4 regions of the Phytobacter sp. V91 genome follow, and region 2 is predicted to be linked to each of the others. Evidence: predicted binding sites of a transcription regulator. Region 2 holds the regulator's gene; each other region holds the start of a gene.
The links. Region 2 encodes CRP, which controls carbon source genes, mostly activating them, when cyclic AMP is high. Its sites were predicted from a motif close to ATGTGANNNNNNTCACAT; they were not measured.
Positions count from the first base shown of each region.

Region 1: a site for CRP is predicted at 2,674-2,691, ahead of udp (uridine phosphorylase). Genes of this name have one in related genera too.
Region 3: a site for CRP is predicted at 2,683-2,700, ahead of ACSZO4_RS12275 (CidA/LrgA family protein). Genes of this name have one in related genera too.
Region 4: a site for CRP is predicted at 2,769-2,786, ahead of deoC (deoxyribose-phosphate aldolase). Genes of this name have one in related genera too.

Region 1 is NZ_CBFFRJ010000077.1:4,604-9,273, forward strand. Features, by position in the region: gene ACSZO4_RS15995 (ABC transporter ATP-binding protein) at 1-128, shown strand, start outside; gene ACSZO4_RS16000 (MBL fold metallo-hydrolase) at 125-1,180, shown strand; gene ACSZO4_RS16005 (histidine phosphatase family protein) at 1,180-1,740, shown strand; gene ACSZO4_RS16010 (dienelactone hydrolase family protein) at 1,729-2,544, opposite strand; gene udp (uridine phosphorylase) at 2,816-3,577, shown strand; gene ubiE (bifunctional demethylmenaquinone methyltransferase/2-methoxy-6-polyprenyl-1,4-benzoquinol methylase UbiE) at 3,734-4,489, shown strand; gene ubiJ (ubiquinone biosynthesis protein UbiJ) at 4,501-4,670, shown strand, end outside.
Region 2 is NZ_CBFFRJ010000014.1:24,376-29,045, forward strand. Features, by position in the region: gene ACSZO4_RS04670 (hydrolase) at 1-331, shown strand, start outside; gene ACSZO4_RS04675 (YheU family protein) at 333-551, shown strand; gene ACSZO4_RS04680 (phosphoribulokinase) at 593-1,462, shown strand; gene ACSZO4_RS04685 (OsmC family protein) at 1,531-1,935, opposite strand; gene crp (cAMP-activated global transcriptional regulator CRP) at 2,244-2,876, shown strand; gene ACSZO4_RS04695 (YccS/YhfK family putative transporter) at 2,924-4,670, shown strand, end outside.
Region 3 is NZ_CBFFRJ010000050.1:11,221-15,890, forward strand. Features, by position in the region: gene sitB (iron/manganese ABC transporter ATP-binding protein SitB) at 1-44, opposite strand, end outside; gene ACSZO4_RS12260 (metal ABC transporter substrate-binding protein) at 48-956, opposite strand; gene ACSZO4_RS12265 (N-acetyltransferase family protein) at 1,100-1,618, opposite strand; gene ACSZO4_RS12270 (LysR family transcriptional regulator) at 1,714-2,643, shown strand; gene ACSZO4_RS12275 (CidA/LrgA family protein) at 2,749-3,144, shown strand; gene ACSZO4_RS12280 (CidB/LrgB family autolysis modulator) at 3,144-3,839, shown strand; gene cdd (cytidine deaminase) at 3,969-4,670, shown strand, end outside.
Region 4 is NZ_CBFFRJ010000082.1:11,492-16,161, reverse strand. Features, by position in the region: gene deoB (phosphopentomutase) at 1-310, opposite strand, end outside; gene deoA (thymidine phosphorylase) at 362-1,684, opposite strand; gene deoC (deoxyribose-phosphate aldolase) at 1,866-2,645, opposite strand; gene ACSZO4_RS16640 (YjjI family glycine radical enzyme) at 2,898-4,448, shown strand; gene ACSZO4_RS16635 (YjjW family glycine radical enzyme activase) at 4,420-4,670, shown strand, end outside.

The DNA of each region.
Region 1 (4,670 bases), on a different contig from region 2:
AGCGCTATTTACTGGCGCTACGCTTGCAGGACGGGCAAACTCTGAGCGCTTTCCATCACTCACCGCTGCGTGAACAACAATGCACGGGCGTTCGCCTGTTACAGGGCTGGCGGCTGGAGGCGGCGTGACGGTAAGTATTGAGGTTATCAGCGGGCTGAACGGCAAAGCGCCGGCGGCGATCCTTATCGCCACGCCACAGCAGCGAATTTTACTCGATGCCGGAGGGGGGCTGGAGCCTGATGCGGATCTCTGGCCGGTACCGGAGAATCTCGATGCGGTGTTGTTGAGCCACGATCATGTGGATCATATTGCGGGCCTTGAGAGGCTGCCGCCGGGGCTGGCGGTGTACTGCACGAAAACCACGGCTCAGGCGTTACCGGCAGGCTATGACATTCGGCTTATTCCGGTGCGCGGGCAATTTCAACTTGCTGATATCACCGTTACCACCGGCAGCTGCGGGCATGCCCTGGGGGGCGTCTGGTTCCATCTCGCGATGGCGGGGGGCATTTTTTACAGCGGCGACATCAGCATGGAGTCCTCGTTGTTTCATTTTGCTATGCCGCCGCCTGCGCAGATAGCGCTGGTGGATGCTTCTTATGGTCTGTACGACGTCGCCCGGCACACGCAGTGGGATAAATTGCAGAGCCTGCTCTCTCTTCCCGGACTTTGTCCGGTGCCGCCTTCCGGACGTGCGGTGGAGCTGGCGTTATTGCTGGCGCGCAGCGGACGTTACGATATCGCCCTCGACGCGCCCTGTATGGCGATGCTTGAGCAAATGGCAGCGCACAACGACGGGAGCTTGCGCCCGGGTGTGGAGGCCGAACTGCGGCAATTGTTACAGGTTCTGCTACCCTTTTCTTTGCAAGCTGGCGTGGTGCTGGCAGCCGATCCTGATGGCCAGAGTGGTATGGCGGGAGAGCTGCGTGCCCGCAGTGATTTTCACCATCGCACGCTGTTTACCGGCCACCTGAACCGCGTGGCCCGGCAGCAGTGGCTGGACGGGGAGGTGGAATTTTGTCGCTGGAACGTGCACCCCACCCTGCGTTGCTTACAGAAACTGGTCGCCGCGCTGGCGTGCCGGCGACTGTTCCCGTTATTTACGCCGATCGATGATGTGTTGCACTGGCAACAAACGCTGGGGTGCGAAATTATGATGCAAAGCTATTTTGGAACAGATTAATGTCACTGATATGTAAGCCTTTTGTCTTTGTTCGCCACGGCGAAACGCCGTTAAATCGTGATAAGTTGATTGGAGGACGCACGGATGTGCCGCTAACGGAAGAGGGGGAAAGACAGGCGCTGGCCGCCGCCCCTTTACTTAGCACATGGAACTGGAGTGGTATTGCGGTCAGTTCATTGCAGCGCGCCCGCCGAACCCTCGAACTGGCCCTGCCGGGCGCACCTCATACGGTGGTTGATGGCCTGCGTGAACGTGACTGGGGTTTAATTGAAAATCGTCCCATCAGCGAACTCCCGCCTTATGAAAGCACCCCTCCCTGGGGGGAAAGCTGGGAAACCTTCAGCTCCAGGGTGACGGATTCACTCAATGGTCTGCTGGAACAGTACGAGATACCGCTTGTCGTGGCGCATTCCGGCGTCTTTCGCGTTATTCGCTACTACGCCAGCGGTACCCCCTACGGCGATCGGGTGGGGAATGTAGTGCCTATGTGGATCTCACCGGGCAAAACCGAAGAAGAGTGGCAGATAGTCCCGCTCACGGAATCCTTATTAGTTCGCTGATGTCGCACCGGTTCTGGCAAACCAGTCCAGCATGCGCTGCCAGCCATCTTTGGCTGATTCTTCGTGATAGCTGGGGCGATAGTCGGCATTGAACGCATGGCCGGCATCCGGATAAACAATAATCTCTGCGCGGGCATTGGCGGCACGCAATGCCTGACGCATGGTGTCGACAGTATCCAGAGGAATGCCGGTATCCCTTGCGCCATATAAACCGAGCACCGGCGCGCTGAGATCGACGGCAATATCCACCGGGTGTTTTGGTGAGTTCAGGGATTTTTGTCCTGACAGCTTTCCGTACCAGGCGACCGCGGCTTTTAATTGCGGATTATGCGCGGCATACAGCCAGGCAATTCGTCCTCCCCAGCAAAAACCAGTCGCCAGTAGTCGTTGCGCATCTCCCCCGTTACGCGCGGCCCAGTTGGCGACGTGATCGAGGTCGGCGAGCACCTGAGCGTCGGGGACTTTCATCACCAGGCCCTCATAAAGGGTCTGAATATCGGCATAATCATCAGGGCTGCCCTGACGAAAATAGAGCTCCGGGGCGACGGCAAGATAGCCTTCCAGGGCAAGGCGGCGACACAGGTCGCGAATGTGCTCATGGACCCCGAAAATTTCCTGAATCACCAGCACCACCGGCAGCGAACTGAGCGCATTTTTAGGCCGCGCATGGTATGCAGGCATGCTGTCGCCCTGGGTAGGGATGGTGGTTTCGCCAGCGATGATGGCATCTACAGGGGTGTGCAATGGGGTGGATGAGTGAGGTGAAGCCGCGGGAGCATAGCCCGGCAGTGTGTTTGTTGTCATAGCATTCTCCATACCTTTAATTGTCTGTACCCTGGATTCGCGCTTTAGTAACTATAGTCCCATCAAGGGCAAACCTTCCTGCCTGAAAAGAGCTATCTTTGGAGCAAGGTTGAATGCGGTAGTATGATAATGTGATGTTTATCACTATTTTATGGAAATGTTATGCAAACAAATATTATCGTGGCGATCTCCGTCACGAAAATAGTTGCGTCTCTTCTGTAAAGTACCTTTTTGCTTCTCCTGACTAAACCTGACCACCGAGGAGTTTTTTATGTCCAAGTCTGATGTTTTTCATCTCGGCCTCACCAAAAACGATTTACAAGGGGCTACCCTGGCTATCGTCCCTGGCGATCCGGAGCGTGTGGAAAAGATCGCCGCGCTGATGGATAAGCCGGTTAAGCTGGCATCCCATCGCGAGTTCACCTCCTGGCGTGCTGAGCTTGATGGCAAAGCGGTTATCGTCTGCTCCACCGGTATCGGTGGTCCGTCGACATCTATTGCCGTTGAAGAGCTGGCACAGCTTGGTATTCGTACTTTCCTGCGCGTGGGGACTACCGGCGCTATTCAGCCACATATCAACGTTGGCGATGTGCTGGTGACGACCGCCTCTGTTCGCCTCGATGGCGCCAGCCTGCATTTCGCGCCGATGGAATATCCAGCAGTGGCTGACTTTGAGTGCACCACCGCACTGGTGGCGGCGGCGAAAGAGGTGGGGGCAACCACCCATATCGGCGTAACCGCCTCTTCTGACACCTTCTATCCGGGTCAGGAACGTTATGACACCTTCTCTGGCCGCGTGGTTAACCGCTACAAAGGCTCAATGGAAGAGTGGCAGTCAATGGGCGTGATGAACTATGAAATGGAGTCCGCCACGCTGCTGACCATGTGTTCAAGCCAGGGATTGCGTGCGGGGATGGTGGCTGGCGTTATCGTTAACCGTACCCAGCAGGAGATTCCGAACGCCGAGACTATGAAGCAAACCGAAAGCCATGCGGTGAAAATCGTTGTGGAAGCGGCGCGCCGTCTGGTTTGATTCTGGCGCCATACAGAAAAGGCCGGCTTGCCCGGCCTTGATTCTTTTTGTTTCCATTTCCCCTCATACGATACATCTCGCTAAGGTTGAAACGTAGGGCAATTGCGCCCAATCTGTTACACTTCACGGACAATTTCTTCAATAGCAGGCACTAAGATGGCGGAAGATTCAAAAGAGACGACGCACTTTGGTTTTCAGACTGTCGCTAAAGATCAGAAAGCCGATATGGTGGCGCACGTTTTCCATTCTGTCGCTGCAAAATATGATGTCATGAATGATTTGATGTCTATGGGCATCCATCGTTTATGGAAACGCTTCACCATCGATTGCAGTGGCGTGCGTCGCGGGCAAAAAGTCCTCGACCTGGCGGGCGGTACCGGCGATCTGACGGCGAAATTCTCCCGTCTGGTGGGGGAAACGGGTCAGGTGGTGTTGGCGGATATCAACGACTCCATGCTGAAGATGGGACGCGAAAAGCTGCGTAATATCGGCATTATTGGCAATGTTGAATACGTGCAGGCCAACGCTGAAGCGCTGCCCTTCCCGGACAATACCTTTGATTGCATCACCATCTCCTTCGGTCTGCGTAACGTTACCGAAAAAGAGAAAGCGCTGCGCTCTATGTACCGGGTGCTCAAGCCTGGTGGACGCCTGCTGGTGCTGGAATTCTCTAAGCCGATCATCGAGCCGCTAAGTAAAGTCTACGACGCCTACTCTTTCCATGTGCTGCCGCGCATTGGTCAACTGGTTGCCAGTGATGCCGGGAGCTATCGCTATCTGGCGGAATCTATCCGTATGCATCCCGATCAGGAAACCCTGAAGGCGATGATGCAGGGCGCAGGTTTTGAAAACGTGGATTACTACAATCTGACCGCGGGTGTTGTTGCGCTGCATCGTGGCTATAAGTTCTGACGGGAGTTTATATGCCCTTTAAGCCCCTGGTGAATGCGGGGATTGAACAGCTGTTCAATGCCTTCATCTACCGTGAAAAAGCCTTAAAACCCGCCCGTCAGCGCCTGCATGGCAAAATCCTGCGTGTTGAGCTCAAAGAGTTCGCTTCACCGCTGGTGCTGGCTTTCAGCGAGCGCCAGGT
Region 2 (4,670 bases):
GCTGAAACGCGTCCGCCTGCTGCGCGAATTTGACGATTTGATCACCGCGCGTATTCATGGCTTTGCCGATGCGATCGACTATTATCGCCAGTGCAGCGCGATGCCGCTATTGAACAAAATAGCCAGACCGACACTGATTATTCATGCGAAAGACGATCCTTTTATGGATAGCCATGTGATTCCCGATCCGCAATCCCTGCCAGCGACAGTAGAGTATCAACTTACCGAGCATGGCGGCCATGTCGGCTTTGTGGGCGGCACGCTGCTTAGGCCGCAAATGTGGCTTGAGAAGCGGATCCCTGACTGGCTAAATACCTGGCTGGACGTCTAAGATGATAATTCCCTGGCAAGACCTCGCGCCTGAAACTCTGGACAATCTGATTGAGAGCTTTGTCTTGCGCGAAGGCACTGATTATGGTGAACATGAGCGCGCATTCGCGCAAAAAGTTGCCGATGTTAAGCGGCAACTGAAAAGTGGCGAAGCGGTGCTGGTGTGGTCAGAGTTACACGAAAGCGTCAACATTATGCCGCGCGCGCAGTTTCGCGAGTAACAGGATCCCGGCGAAAATACTCGCTTTTTCATGGAGCAACTATGTCTGCAAAACATCCGGTTATTGCCGTAACGGGCTCCAGTGGGGCAGGAACCACCACCACCAGCCTGGCGTTTCGTAAAATTTTCGCCCAGTTGAATCTGCACGCCGCCGAAGTCGAAGGCGACAGTTTCCATCGTTTCACCCGGCCAGAGATGGACATGGCCATCCGTAAAGCGCGCGATTTAGGCCGACATATCAGCTACTTTGGCCCGGAAGCCAATGATTTTGGTCTGCTGGAAAGCACCTTTATCGACTACGGGCAAACCGGGAAAGGTCAGTCGCGAAAATACCTTCACACCTATGATGAAGCGGTTCCGTGGAACCAGGTGCCAGGCACATTTACCCCCTGGCAGCCCCTTCCTGAACCCACGGATGTCCTTTTCTATGAAGGTTTGCACGGCGGCGTAGTCACGCCACAGCATGACGTTGCGCGGCATGTGGATCTGCTGGTCGGCGTGGTTCCTATTGTCAATCTGGAGTGGATGCAGAAACTGGTGCGGGATACCAGCGAACGCGGCCACTCCCGTGAAGCAGTGATGGACTCTGTCGTGCGCTCAATGGAAGACTATATCAACTTCATTACGCCGCAGTTTTCCCGCACCCATATTAACTTCCAGCGCGTTCCCACCGTTGATACCTCAAACCCGTTCGCCGCCAAGGTTATTCCATCACTGGATGAAAGCTTTGTGGTGATCCATTTCCGTAACCTTGAGGGGATTGATTATCCCTGGCTGCTGGCAATGCTGCAGGGCTCGTTTATTTCTCATATGAATACGCTGGTGGTTCCGGGCGGCAAAATGGGGCTGGCGATGGAGCTGATCATGACACCGCTGGTACAGCGGCTGATGGAAGGCAGAACGATAGCGTAATTTCAGCGCCCTCCCCTCGCAGGAGAGGGCCAGAGCAGGGCATCAGAACCTACAATGCCCTTATCCAGTCAGGCTTCAATCACTTCATATGTATGAGTGATGTTCGCCGCTTTTTCCAGCATCAGCGCCACCGAGCAGTACTTCTCAGCAGAGAGATCCACTGCACGCGATACCGCCGCATCTTTCAGCTCTTTTCCCGTCACAATAAAGTGCAGGTTGATATGGGTAAACAGACGAGGCGCTTCTTCACGACGCTCAGACGTCAGTTTCACTTCGCAGTCCGTCACATCGTGGCGACCTTTTTGCAGAATAGATACAACATCGATAGCGCTGCAGCCGCCAGCCGCCATCAGCACCATCTCCATCGGGCTTGGGGCTTTGTCGCCAGAGTTTCCATCCATCAAAATTTGGTGCCCTGATGCGGACTCGCCAAGGAACGTTAACCCTTCAACCCATTTCACACGTGCATGCATTTTGATTCACTCCGGAGTAGCAATTTTCTCTACAGATTACGCGTACATAAGAAAAGGCGCAACGGAAGGCGACCTGCGTCAAGCTGAAGCGAGACACCAGGAGACAGGCGGCAAAAGCTATGCTAAAACAGTCTGGATGCTACAGTGATACATAGACGTACTGCATGTATGCAGAGGACTATATATATTAGAGGCCGCAGACACGTCTGACGGTTCACTTCCCAAGTATCGGGAAGACAGATTGCAACCCCAGATGCAGGGTGCAGATCCTGAGTCTGGAGCCAGCTTATAACAGAGGATAACCGCGCATGGTGCTTGGCAAACCGCAAACAGACCCGACTCTCGAATGGTTCTTGTCTCATTGCCACATTCATAAGTACCCGTCGAAGAGCACGCTGATTCACCAGGGTGAAAAAGCGGAAACGTTGTATTACATCGTCAAAGGCTCAGTGGCAGTGCTCATCAAGGATGAAGAAGGGAAAGAGATGATCCTCTCTTACCTGAATCAGGGTGATTTTATCGGTGAACTGGGGCTTTTCGAAGAAGGTCAGGAGCGTAGTGCATGGGTACGCGCCAAGACTGCTTGTGAAGTGGCCGAAATTTCCTACAAAAAATTCCGTCAGCTGATCCAGGTAAACCCGGATATTCTGATGCGTCTGTCTTCGCAGATGGCGCGTCGCCTGCAAGTGACATCGGAAAAAGTCGGCAACCTCGCTTTCCTCGATGTAACAGGCCGTATTGCTCAGACGTTACTGAATCTGGCAAAACAACCCGACGCAATGACTCACCCGGACGGTATGCAAATTAAAATAACCCGTCAGGAGATTGGTCAGATCGTGGGCTGTTCTCGCGAAACCGTAGGCCGCATCCTGAAGATGCTGGAAGATCAGAACCTGATCTCCGCCCACGGTAAAACCATTGTCGTGTACGGAACACGTTAAGTCTTCGAACGGTGCATTATCATAGGTAATGCGCCGTTTTTGTTTCTATGTGGCGCAGGCTGATTTACCACCCCGAAATCAACTATGCACTGCGACAAACGCTGGTGTTATGTCTGCCGGTGACCGTTGGTCTGATTGTCGGCCGACTGGATCTCGGTCTTCTCTTCTCGTTAGTTCCCGCCTGTTGCAACATTGCCGGTCTCGACACCCCGCATAAACGCTTTTTTAAACGGGTGATTATTGGCGGTTCGCTTTTCGCCGGTAGCAGCCTCGCGGTGCAATTTTTACTCTTCGAAAATGTCCCGTTGCCTCTTATTCTGACGATGATGACGCTCATTCTTGGGGTGACCGCGGAAATCAGTGCGCTACATGGCAGGTTACTACCCGCCTCACTGATCGCCGCCATCTTTACTCTGAGCCTTGCGGGCAATATGCCGGTCTGGGAACCGCTGTTGATCTACAGTCTCGGCACCCTGTGGTACGGCGCGTTTAACGCCTTTTGGTTCTGGCGGGAGCAACCGCTTCGCGAATCCTTAAGTTTGCTGTACCGGCAACTGGCCGATTACTGCGAAGCAAAATACAGCCTGCTGACCCAGCATGCGGATCCGGAAAAAGCGCTGCCGCCGCTACTGGCCCGCCAGCAAAAGGCCGTGGATATGATTAGTCAGTGTTATCAGCAACTGCATATGCTGGCTGCGAATCATAATGGTGACTACAAGCGGCTGCTTCGTGTCTTTCAGATGGCGCTCGATTTGCAGGAGCATATAGCCGTCAGCTTGCATCAGCCTCAGGAAGTGCAGGCGCTGGTCGAACGCAGCCATGCCGAAGAAGTGATCCGCTGGAACGCGCAGACCGTCGCGGCCAGGCTGAGGGTCATTGCCGACGATATTCTCTATCACCGTTACCCCCAGCGCTTCAGTATGGATAAACAAATCAGCGCGCTGGAGAAAATCGCCCACCAGCATCCTGATAACCCGGTGGGGCAGTTTTGCGCCTGGCACTTCAGCCAAATCGCCCGGGTTTTGCGAACGCAGCGCCCCCTCTATATTCGCGATCTGATGGCGGAAAAGCAGCGCAGGTTGCCGCTACTACCGGCACTCAGAAGCTATTTATCTCTTAAGTCCGCGGCCTTACGCAACGCTGCGCGCATCAGCGTGATGTTAAGCGTCGCCAGCCTGATGGGCAGTGCCCTGCATTTACCCAAGCCCTGGTGGATCATGATGACCGTGATGTTTGTCACCCAAAACGGCTATGGCGCAACGCGAGTGCGCATTTTGCACCGGGCGGCAGGCACAATGGCCGGGTTAATCATCGCCGGAGCCACGTTGCACTACCATGTACCGGAAGGCTACACGCTGGTCACCATGCTGATTGTCACCCTGATAAGCTATCTGATCATTCGCAAAAGTTACGGCTGGGCGATGGTGGGCTTTACCCTTACGGCGGTGTACACGCTTCAGCTTCTGACCCTCAACGGCGAACAATTTATCGTCGCCCGTCTTATCGATACGCTGATTGGCTGTCTGATAGCCTTTGGCGGCATTGTCTGGCTGTGGCCGCAATGGCAAAGCGGCCTGCTGCGACGCAATGCCCATGATGCGCTGGAAACGTATCAGGACGCTATCCAGTTACTCCTGAGCAACGATCCGCAGGTCACGCCGCTGGCATACCAACGAATGCGCGTCAACCAGGCGCACAACGCCTTATTCAACCCCCTTAATCAGGCGATGCAGGAGCCGGGCTTCGATACGCGCTATCTGTCGGATATGAAACTGTGGGTCACTCACAGCCAGT
Region 3 (4,670 bases), on a different contig from region 2:
GTCACGGTCACATCAGAAACAGCAATACCTGTCGTTTGTCCCATGGCTTACTCCTTCATTCCGTCTTTAATCCCCTGCACCAGGGTGCGGGTGGTGACATTCAGCAACGCAAGGTAGGTTGGCACCGGGCCATCCTGCGCACTCAGGGAATCAACATAGAGCACGCCGCCATAGTGTGCCCCGGTTTCCCGAGCCACCTGACGGGCGGGTTTGTCGGACACGGTGCTTTCGCTAAAGACCGCCGGGATCTGTGCTTTTTTGACCTGTTCGATAACATGGCGAACCTGCTGCGGCGTGCCCTGCTGGTCGGCGTTAATCGGCCATAAATAGAGCTCTTTCAAGCCCAGATCGCGCGCCAGATAGGAAAAGGCGCCTTCACTGGAGACCAGCCAGCGCTGAGACTCAGGAATATCAGCCACCTGCTTACGCAGCGGCTCCAGCGTATCGACAATCTGTTTTTTGTAATTCTCAGCGTTCGCTTTGTAGACCTCTGCATTCGCCGGATCGTATTTCACCAGCGCGTCACGAATATTATCGACATAAATCAGGGCATTTGCTGTCGACATCCAGGCATGCGGATTAGGTTTACCGTTATAGGGCCCTTCAGAGATGCCCATCGGCGTAATACCGGTGGTGACGACGACTTCCGGCACACCGTTCAGATGCTGATAGAAACGCTGGAACCACAGCTCAAGGTTCATGCCATTGGCCAGAATAAGCTGTGCGCCCTGCGCCCGTTTGATATCGCCCGGCGTTGGCTGATACTCATGAATTTCAGCGCCGGGTTTGGTGATAGAGGTCACCTCGGCTGCATCCCCCGCCACGTTTTTCGCCATATCGGCAATCACCGTAAAGGTGGTTACCACTTTAAATTTCTCTGCCGCCTGGACGGTTGTTGCAACAACGGTCAGCAGTAAACCGAGCAGTACCACCTTAATTTTTCTCATTATCAACATGCAGGAGTCTCCGGAGGTGATTAAAATAAAAACGAAAATAGCCTGTGCTAATTTATATAGCATAGGCTATGTTTAAATGAAAATGATTATCGTTATTGTAATTTTACGTCAAGGTGGAACGTCGCTTTTGAGACACCATAGGTTCAGGCTGGCAGAGTCAGCGCCCCTTCGCCGAGGGTACGTTGCAGGATAACAATATCCAGCCAGCGACCATGCTTGAAGCCAACGTTTTTCAGGGTTCCGGTGAGGGTAAAGCCGGCCCGTTGATGCAGCGCCAGCGAGGCCTGATTTTCACTGTTGCCCACCACCGCGACCAGTTGCCGATAACCCTGCGCTTCTGCCCATGCAATCGCCCTGGCCAGCAGCGCTTTCCCCACCCCGCGGTGGCGAAAGCGCTGCTCCACATAGATAGAATTCTCCAGCGTAAACTGATAGGCATGACGGGTACGGTAGCGTGACAGATAGCAATAGCCTTTCACCTCGCCTTCATCGAGGAAAACAAACCACGGCAGGCCTGCCTCACGCATTTTTCGCAGCCGGGCGTGCATTTCTTCAGCGCTGGGGGCTTCGGTTTCAAAAGAGGCGCTGCCATGGGTGACATGCCATGCGTATATTGCGTGTATCCCCGGAATATGTTGTTCTTCTGCTTCAATAATTACCATTGTCTGACTCCTGCTCATCACTGCTGACAGGCTAGCGGTAAGCCGCATATTCAGACACGGGTTGGCACTTATCACCCGTATAAGGAAAACTTTGGATGGCCACACTCAGTCTTGACCAACTGGCAACCTACAGGCTGGTGATCGGCCGGGGCAGTTTTACCGCCGCAGCCGAGGTGCTGGGGTTATCGCAACCTGCGGTGAGTTTGCAGATACGCCATCTTGAAGCCGCACTGCAAACGCGACTGATTGAGCGTACCGGGCGCGGCATTCGCCCGACGCCTGCCGGAATAACCCTGCTGGAGCATGGCGAAGTGATTGAAAAAGCCGTCAGCACGGCGCTGCAATCGGTGGCGATGCATCAGCAAGTTTTCAGCGGAACCCTGACGCTGGGTACCGGGGCAACCGTCTGTATTCACCTCCTGCCTGCGGTATTGCAGGCCCTTCGCCAGGCCTGGCCGCAGCTGACCGTCGGGGTCAGAACCGGCAATACCCAGGACATTGTCCGGGCTGTTGTGGAAAACAGAATTGATATTGGCCTCGTTACCCTACCGGCAGCGGGTAAAAATCTTGATGTCACGCCAGTCATGAATGATGAGTTTGTCGTCATAGGTGCGGCGGGCGATGAGACAACGACCTCCGCCCTGACGCCGGCGCAGTGCGCAGAACGGCCGCTGATCGTCTTTGAATCCGGGAGCGGCACGCGCCAGTTGATTGATAACTGGTTTCTCACCGCCGGAGTGCAGATTGCCCCGGTGATGGAGCTTGGCAGCATTGAAGCCATTAAAAGGATGGTCCGCGCGGGGCTGGGCTATAGCATTGTGCCACGAATGGCCGTCAGCCTGGCCGGGGAGTGCGACGGGCTGAGCCTCCACCCACTTGAGCCGCCGCTGCAACGAACCCTTGGCCGGGTAATGCGCCAGGACAGAGTGGCCAGCCGCGCAATTAATGAAGTGACCCAGCAAATTAGCATTGCCGCCAGGGCGATGAATGATAAGGCGCGGGAAGGATCCTGGGGTAATGCCTGACGTGCCAAAATGGAATATTTGGTATGCTTACAATTCATGATGTGATCGGTAGCACATTTCAGGCATTAATTGTATGATGAATGCATCTCATCAAGGGTTTTCACCATGAGTCAATCACTGAATATAATCTGGCAATATCTGCGGGCATTTATCCTTATTTATGCCTGCCTGTACGCGGGAATTTATCTCTCCTCGCTGCTCCCCATCACTATCCCCGGCAGTATTATCGGCATGCTGATCCTGTTTGTGCTGCTGGCGCTGCAAATACTGCCAGCAAAATGGGTGAACCCAGGCTGCTATGTGCTGATCCGTTATATGGCGCTACTGTTTGTCCCTATCGGCGTTGGTGTTATGCAGTATTACGATCTGCTGCGCGCGCAGTTCGGGCCGATCGTGGTCTCCTGCGCAATCAGTACGCTAATTGTTTTCCTGGTGGTCAGCTGGAGCACACATCTGGTGCACGGTGAACGTAAAGTCGTCGGCAAGAAAGAGAATCAATAATCATGGCCTATATCTGGTGGTCCCTACCTTTGACGCTGGTGGTTTTCTTCGCCGCCCGTAAACTCGCCGCACGCTTTAAAATGCCGTTGCTGAACCCGCTGCTGGTCGCCATGGTGGTCATTATTCCGTTTCTGCTGTTGACCGGTATTCCCTACGATCACTATTTTCAGGGCAGTAAAATCCTCAACGACTTACTGCAACCAGCGGTTGTGGCACTGGCCTTTCCGCTTTATGAGCAGTTGCATCAAATCCGGGCGCGCTGGAAATCCATCATTACGATCTGCTTTATCGGCAGCGTCGTGGCGATGGTCACCGGATCGGTCATTGCGCTGATGATGGGAGCGACACCGGAAATTGCCGCTTCGGTACTGCCGAAATCAGTGACCACGCCGATTGCCATGGCGGTTGGCGGCAGCATTGGCGGGATCCCGGCAATCAGCGCCGTGTGCGTGATTTTTGTTGGCGTACTGGGTGCGGTTTTTGGTCATAGCCTGCTGAATCTGATGAGAATTAAGACCAAATCAGCCCGCGGGCTGGCAATGGGTACGGCATCTCATGCCCTTGGCACCGCCCGTTGTTCCGAGCTTGATTACCAGGAAGGCGCGTTCAGTTCGCTGGCGCTTGTTATCTGCGGCATTATCACGTCGCTTATCGCACCCTTTTTGTTTCCGCTGATCCTCGCCATTGCGGGCTAAAATTTGCGATGCGTCGCGCATTTTTAATTTGAATTTCATAAGTTGCATATACAGTGAGATGTTGATCACATATAAAGGCTGTATCGGCCCGTAAACTACGATCCCATTACATTGTTATGAGGCAACGCCATGCATTCACGTTTCCACACCGCGTTTCCGGCTCTCGCGGAAAATTTACAGACCGCGCTGGCACCGCTTCTCGCTGACGCACATTGTCCGGCGATGTTCAGCGCAGAACAGGTTTCAGGGCTGCTTGACGCGACCGGGATGGACGAAGAGGCGCTGGCCTTTGCGCTGTTGCCGCTCGCTGCCGCCTGTGCGCGAACCGATCTCTCTGGCTTTAAGGTCGGCGCCATTGCCCGCGGCGTAAGCGGAAACTGGTATTTTGGCGGCAATATGGAGTTTATCGGCGCCACCATGCAACAAACCGTGCATGCGGAGCAAAGCGCCATCAGCCATGCGTGGTCACGCGGTGAAAAAGCGCTGGCCTCGGTCACCGTTAACTACACGCCCTGCGGACACTGCCGCCAGTTTATGAATGAACTGAACAGCGGACTGGCGCTGCGCATCAATCTGCCTGGCCGTCAACCGCACACGCTGGGCGATTATCTGCCCGATGCTTTCGGCCCAAAAGATCTTGAAATAAAAACCCTGCTGCTCGATGAACAGGATCATGGCTTCAGCCTGCGCGGCGATGCGCTCGCCCGGGCGGCAATCATCGCGGCCAACAAAAGCCATAGCCCTTACAGCCACTCCCCTTCCGGCGTAGCCATCGAGTGCAGTGACGGGCAAATCTTCAGTGGCAGCTATGCGGAAAATGCCGCCTTCAAC
Region 4 (4,670 bases), on a different contig from region 2:
CCCAGTGTCCTGACGGGGTATCTTTACCCGAGGAGAGCTCATGCGCCCAGGCATAAGCCCCGGTGATTTCTGCGTTGCCATCCATGCCAGCCGGGATTTCCCCCGTCGAACCTTCGTGCGCTTTCGCCAGTCCCAGTCGGGTCAGATTCGGCAAATGCAGCGGGCCTTTACGCCCATGGTCAGCTTCTCCGTTCGCACAACGTTCCGCGATGTGGCCCAGGGTATCAGAACCCACGTCACCAAATTTTCCTGCGTCTTCCGTTGCGCCGATACCGAAGGAGTCCAGCACCATAATAAATGCACGTTTCATAGTTTCTCCGTACTCAGTGCTTTGAAAAAAAGCGATCAGATCAGTATATCGTTAATCGGTAATGCGCCGCCACACCGTTGGCGTTTCTTTCGGCGCTTCATCGGCGATCACAATCGCGGCTTTTATTGCATTTGCCGCATCCTGCCAGCTGGTTTCGTCTTTCGCATGAATAACGGCGAGTGGGCGCTGCCCGTCGACTGCGTCGCCCAGACGGGCCATATCGGTAAAACCAACGCTGTAGTCAATGGCGTCAGAGGCCTGACGGCGACCGCCGCCCATAGCAACCACCGCCATCCCCAACGCGCGGGTGTCCATCTGCCCTACCACGCCTTCGTGGTCTGCGTACACCGCTTTGCTGAGCATCGCAGTGGGTAAGTAATTGTCGTAGTTTTCGACGAAATCGGTCGGGCCGTTTTGCGCCGCAACCATGCGGCCAAAGATTTCCGCCGCTTTGCCGTTATCCAGCACCGCCTGTAATTTGGCCCGAGCCTGCGCATCATTTTCCGCCAGCTTGCCGGAAATCAGCATCTCCACGCACAGCGCCATGGTGACATCAAACAGGCGCGGGTTACGGTAATCGCCGGTCAGGAAGCGCACGGCTTCACGCACTTCCACCGCATTGCCTGCGCTGGAGGCCAGTACCTGGTTCATATCGGTAAGCAGCGCGGTGGTGCGAACGCCCGCACCGTTTGCCACACCCACAATCGACTGCGCCAGTTCGGCAGACAGTTCAGGGGTTGGCATAAATGCGCCGCTGCCGACTTTAACGTCCATCACCAGCGCATCCAGTCCTTCTGCCAGTTTCTTGGCCAGGATTGAGGCGGTAATTAACGGAATAGAATCGACGGTTGCCGTGATGTCGCGAGTGGCATAAAAGCGCTTGTCAGCCGGGGCCAGAGAATTGGTCTGCCCGATAATCGCCACGCCGACGTTTTTGATGATGTCGCGAAAACGGCTGTCATCCGGGAAAATATCAAAGCCGGGGATGGCTTCAAGTTTATCCAGCGTACCGCCGGTGTGACCCAGACCGCGCCCGGAGATCATCGGAATGTAGCCGCCACATGCAGCCACCATCGGCCCGAGCATCAGCGATGTCACATCGCCAACGCCGCCGGTGGAGTGTTTGTCAACAATAGGGCCGTTGAGGTTGAGGCTCTTCCAGTCAAGGACGGAACCCGAGTCTCGCATCGCCATGGTCAGCGAAACGCGCTCCTCAATAGCCATGTCGTGGAAGAAAATGGTCATTGCCAGAGCGGCAATTTGCCCTTCGGAAACGGTGTTATCACGAATGCCATTAATAAAGAAACGGATCTCTTCATCACTGAGCGCGTGACCATCACGTTTTTTACGAATAATTTCTTGAGCGAGAAACACGGTACCCCCCTGAGGAATCAGGTTAAATGCGGCGGAAAAACCACCGCAATGAATGATTACTCTAAATAATTCAAGTCGCAGGAAGGCGGCAATTGAGCTCATCCCCAGGAGCTTACTACAGTAAGTGACTGGGGTGAGGGAGTGCAGCTAACGCACCTGCGGGTTGAAGTATGACGAGTAATTAGTAGCTGCTTGCGCTCTTACCGTCGCCATGGCCCAGCGCTTTAAGCAGGCTGGCAAGCAGGCTGGAGGCACCAAAGCGGTAGTGGCGCGCATCCGCCCAGTCAGCACCCAACACATCGTCGGCAGTGGCCAGATACTGCTGCGCGTCTTCGGCGCTACGCACGCCGCCGGCCGGTTTAAAGCCTACGGTTTTCGCCACGCCCATATCACGGATCACTTCCAGCATAATGCGCGCGCTTTCCGGGGTCGCGTTGACCGGCACTTTACCGGTAGAGGTTTTGATAAAGTCAGCGCCCGCCTTAATAGCGATTTCGGAAGCTTTACGGATAAGCTGCTCTTCTTTCAGTTCACCGGTTTCGATAATCACTTTCAGTAACACGTTTGCCGCGGCACAGGCTTCTTTACAGGCTTTCACCAGATCAAAACCAACCTGCTCATTGCCCGCGATCAGCGCGCGGTACGGGAAGACCACATCGACTTCATCTGCGCCATAGGCGATGGCGGCACGGGTCTCTGCCAGCGCAATCCCGATATCATCATTACCGTGCGGGAAGTTAGTGACGGTGGCGATGCGAACCTCCGGCGTGCCCTGCTCATTGAGAGTCTTACGCGCAATCGGGATAAAACGTGGATAGATACAAATCGCGGCGGTCGTCCCGACCGGGGTTTTCGCCTGATGGCACAGGGCGATGACTTTTTCATTGGTGTCATCGTTATTCAGCGTGGTCAGGTCCATCAATTTCAATGCACGCAGGCTGCTTGCAGTTAAATCAGTCATAGCTTTCTCCGTCGGCAACCGCCGATTTAATTCGGGCCTGTTATTATTCTAACATTTACCCGTCGTTACACATCGACACTCATCACAGTTAATGAAAACGAAATTCATATTTGCAAAACCATAATGAGACATTCATCAAATTTTCATGCTTAAAAGAGCCGTTTACCGACCCTTTAGCGCATATGGATCAAGAGGGGCTGGTCGTGGGTTATCTACACTTCACTCACCACTTAAGGAATAAGAGGAGCGAATATGTCCACATCTGTTGATTCATCTCACCTGTCGCGCTGCCAGCAAATCGTCACCAGTTCCGCGCTCACTCCCGCGCAAAAACGTCACTTTCTGGCGCTGGAGGCAGAGAATAATCTTCCCTACCCTGCGCTACCGGATAGCGCGCGAGCAGCACTGGAAGAAGGGACAATTTGCGATATGTTCGAAGGCCATGCCCCTTATAAACCACGCTACGTGCTGCCGGATTATGCGAAGTTTCTCGCCAATGGATCAGCCTGGCTGGAGCTGGAGGCCGCAACAGATCTCGACGATGCTCTGTCGATGCTGACAATCCTCTATCACCATGTTCCTTCCGTCACATCAATGCCCGTCTATCTGGGTCAACTGGATGTGATTCTGCAACCATATGTTAGAATTCTAACACAAGAAGAAATCGATATTCGAATAAAACGTTTCTGGCGTTATCTGGACAGAACCCTGCCGGATGCTTTTATGCATGCCAACATCGGCCCGGCTGATACGCCAGTCACACGCGCAATTTTACGAGCAGATGCTGAACTGAAGCAGGTTGCGCCTAATCTGACGTTTATTTATGACCCGCAAATTACACCGGATGATTTGCTACTCGAGGTCGGCAAAAATATCTGTGAGTGCAGCAAACCCCATATCGCCAACGGCCCGGTAAATGATAAAATTTTCACAAAAGGTGGATATGGCATCGTCAGTTGTTACAACTCACTGCCGCTGGCAGGGGGCGGCAGCACCCTGGTGCGCCTGAATCTGAAAGCCATCGCGCAGCGCAGTCAGGATGCTGAGGATTTTATCAATAACACCCTGCCTTACTACTGCCGGCAGCAGATGGCCGTCATCAATGCGCGTTGTGATTTCCTGTATCAGCAATCGGGCTTCTTTGAGCATAGCTTCCTGGTCAAAGAAGGGCTGATTGACCCGCAACGTTTTGCACCGATGTTTGGTATGTACGGGCTGGCCGAAGCGGTTAACCTGCTCTGCGATCGCTCAGGCCTCAACTTACGCTACGGTAAGGATATGGAAGCCAATGCGCTGGCATATACCATCAGCGAACGGCTGGCCGAATTTGTTGAAAACACCCCCGTGAAGCACGGCTGGAAGAATCGGGCGATGCTGCATGCCCAGTCCGGCATTAGCTCAGATACCGACACTACGCCGGGCGCGCGTCTGCCCTACGGCGACGAACCCGATCCTATTACTCACCTGTTAACCGTCGCCCCGCACCACGCCTGCTACACCTCCGGTATCAGCGATATCCTCACGCTCGATGAGACGGTGAAACGTAATCCCCAGGCCGTGGTACAGCTGTGTCTTGGCGCGTTTAAGGCAGGAATGCGTGAGTTCACCGCCAACGTCAGCGGTAACGACCTGGTTCGGGTGACGGGCTATATGGTGCGTCTGTCCGATCTGCAAAAATTCCGCGATGAGGGCTCGCGTACCAATACCACCTGGCTTGGGGAAGAGGCCGCACGTAATACCCGCATCCTTGAACGACAGCCTCGCGTGGTCAGCCATGAACAACAGATGCGCTTTAGTCAGTAAAATCATTCCGTTTTCCTGTGTTGACGGGCCAGGCAGTCGCCTGGCCCTGTTTTTACAGGGCTGCAATCTGAACTGTAAAAATTGCCATAATCCGTGGACTATCGGTCGTTGTAATCACTGCGCCCACTGCGTTCCGGCCTGCCCGCATGGCGCATTATCTCTGGCAAACGGCAATGTGAACTGGGAGGCTGCCGCATGCCAGCAGTGCGACACCTGCCTGCG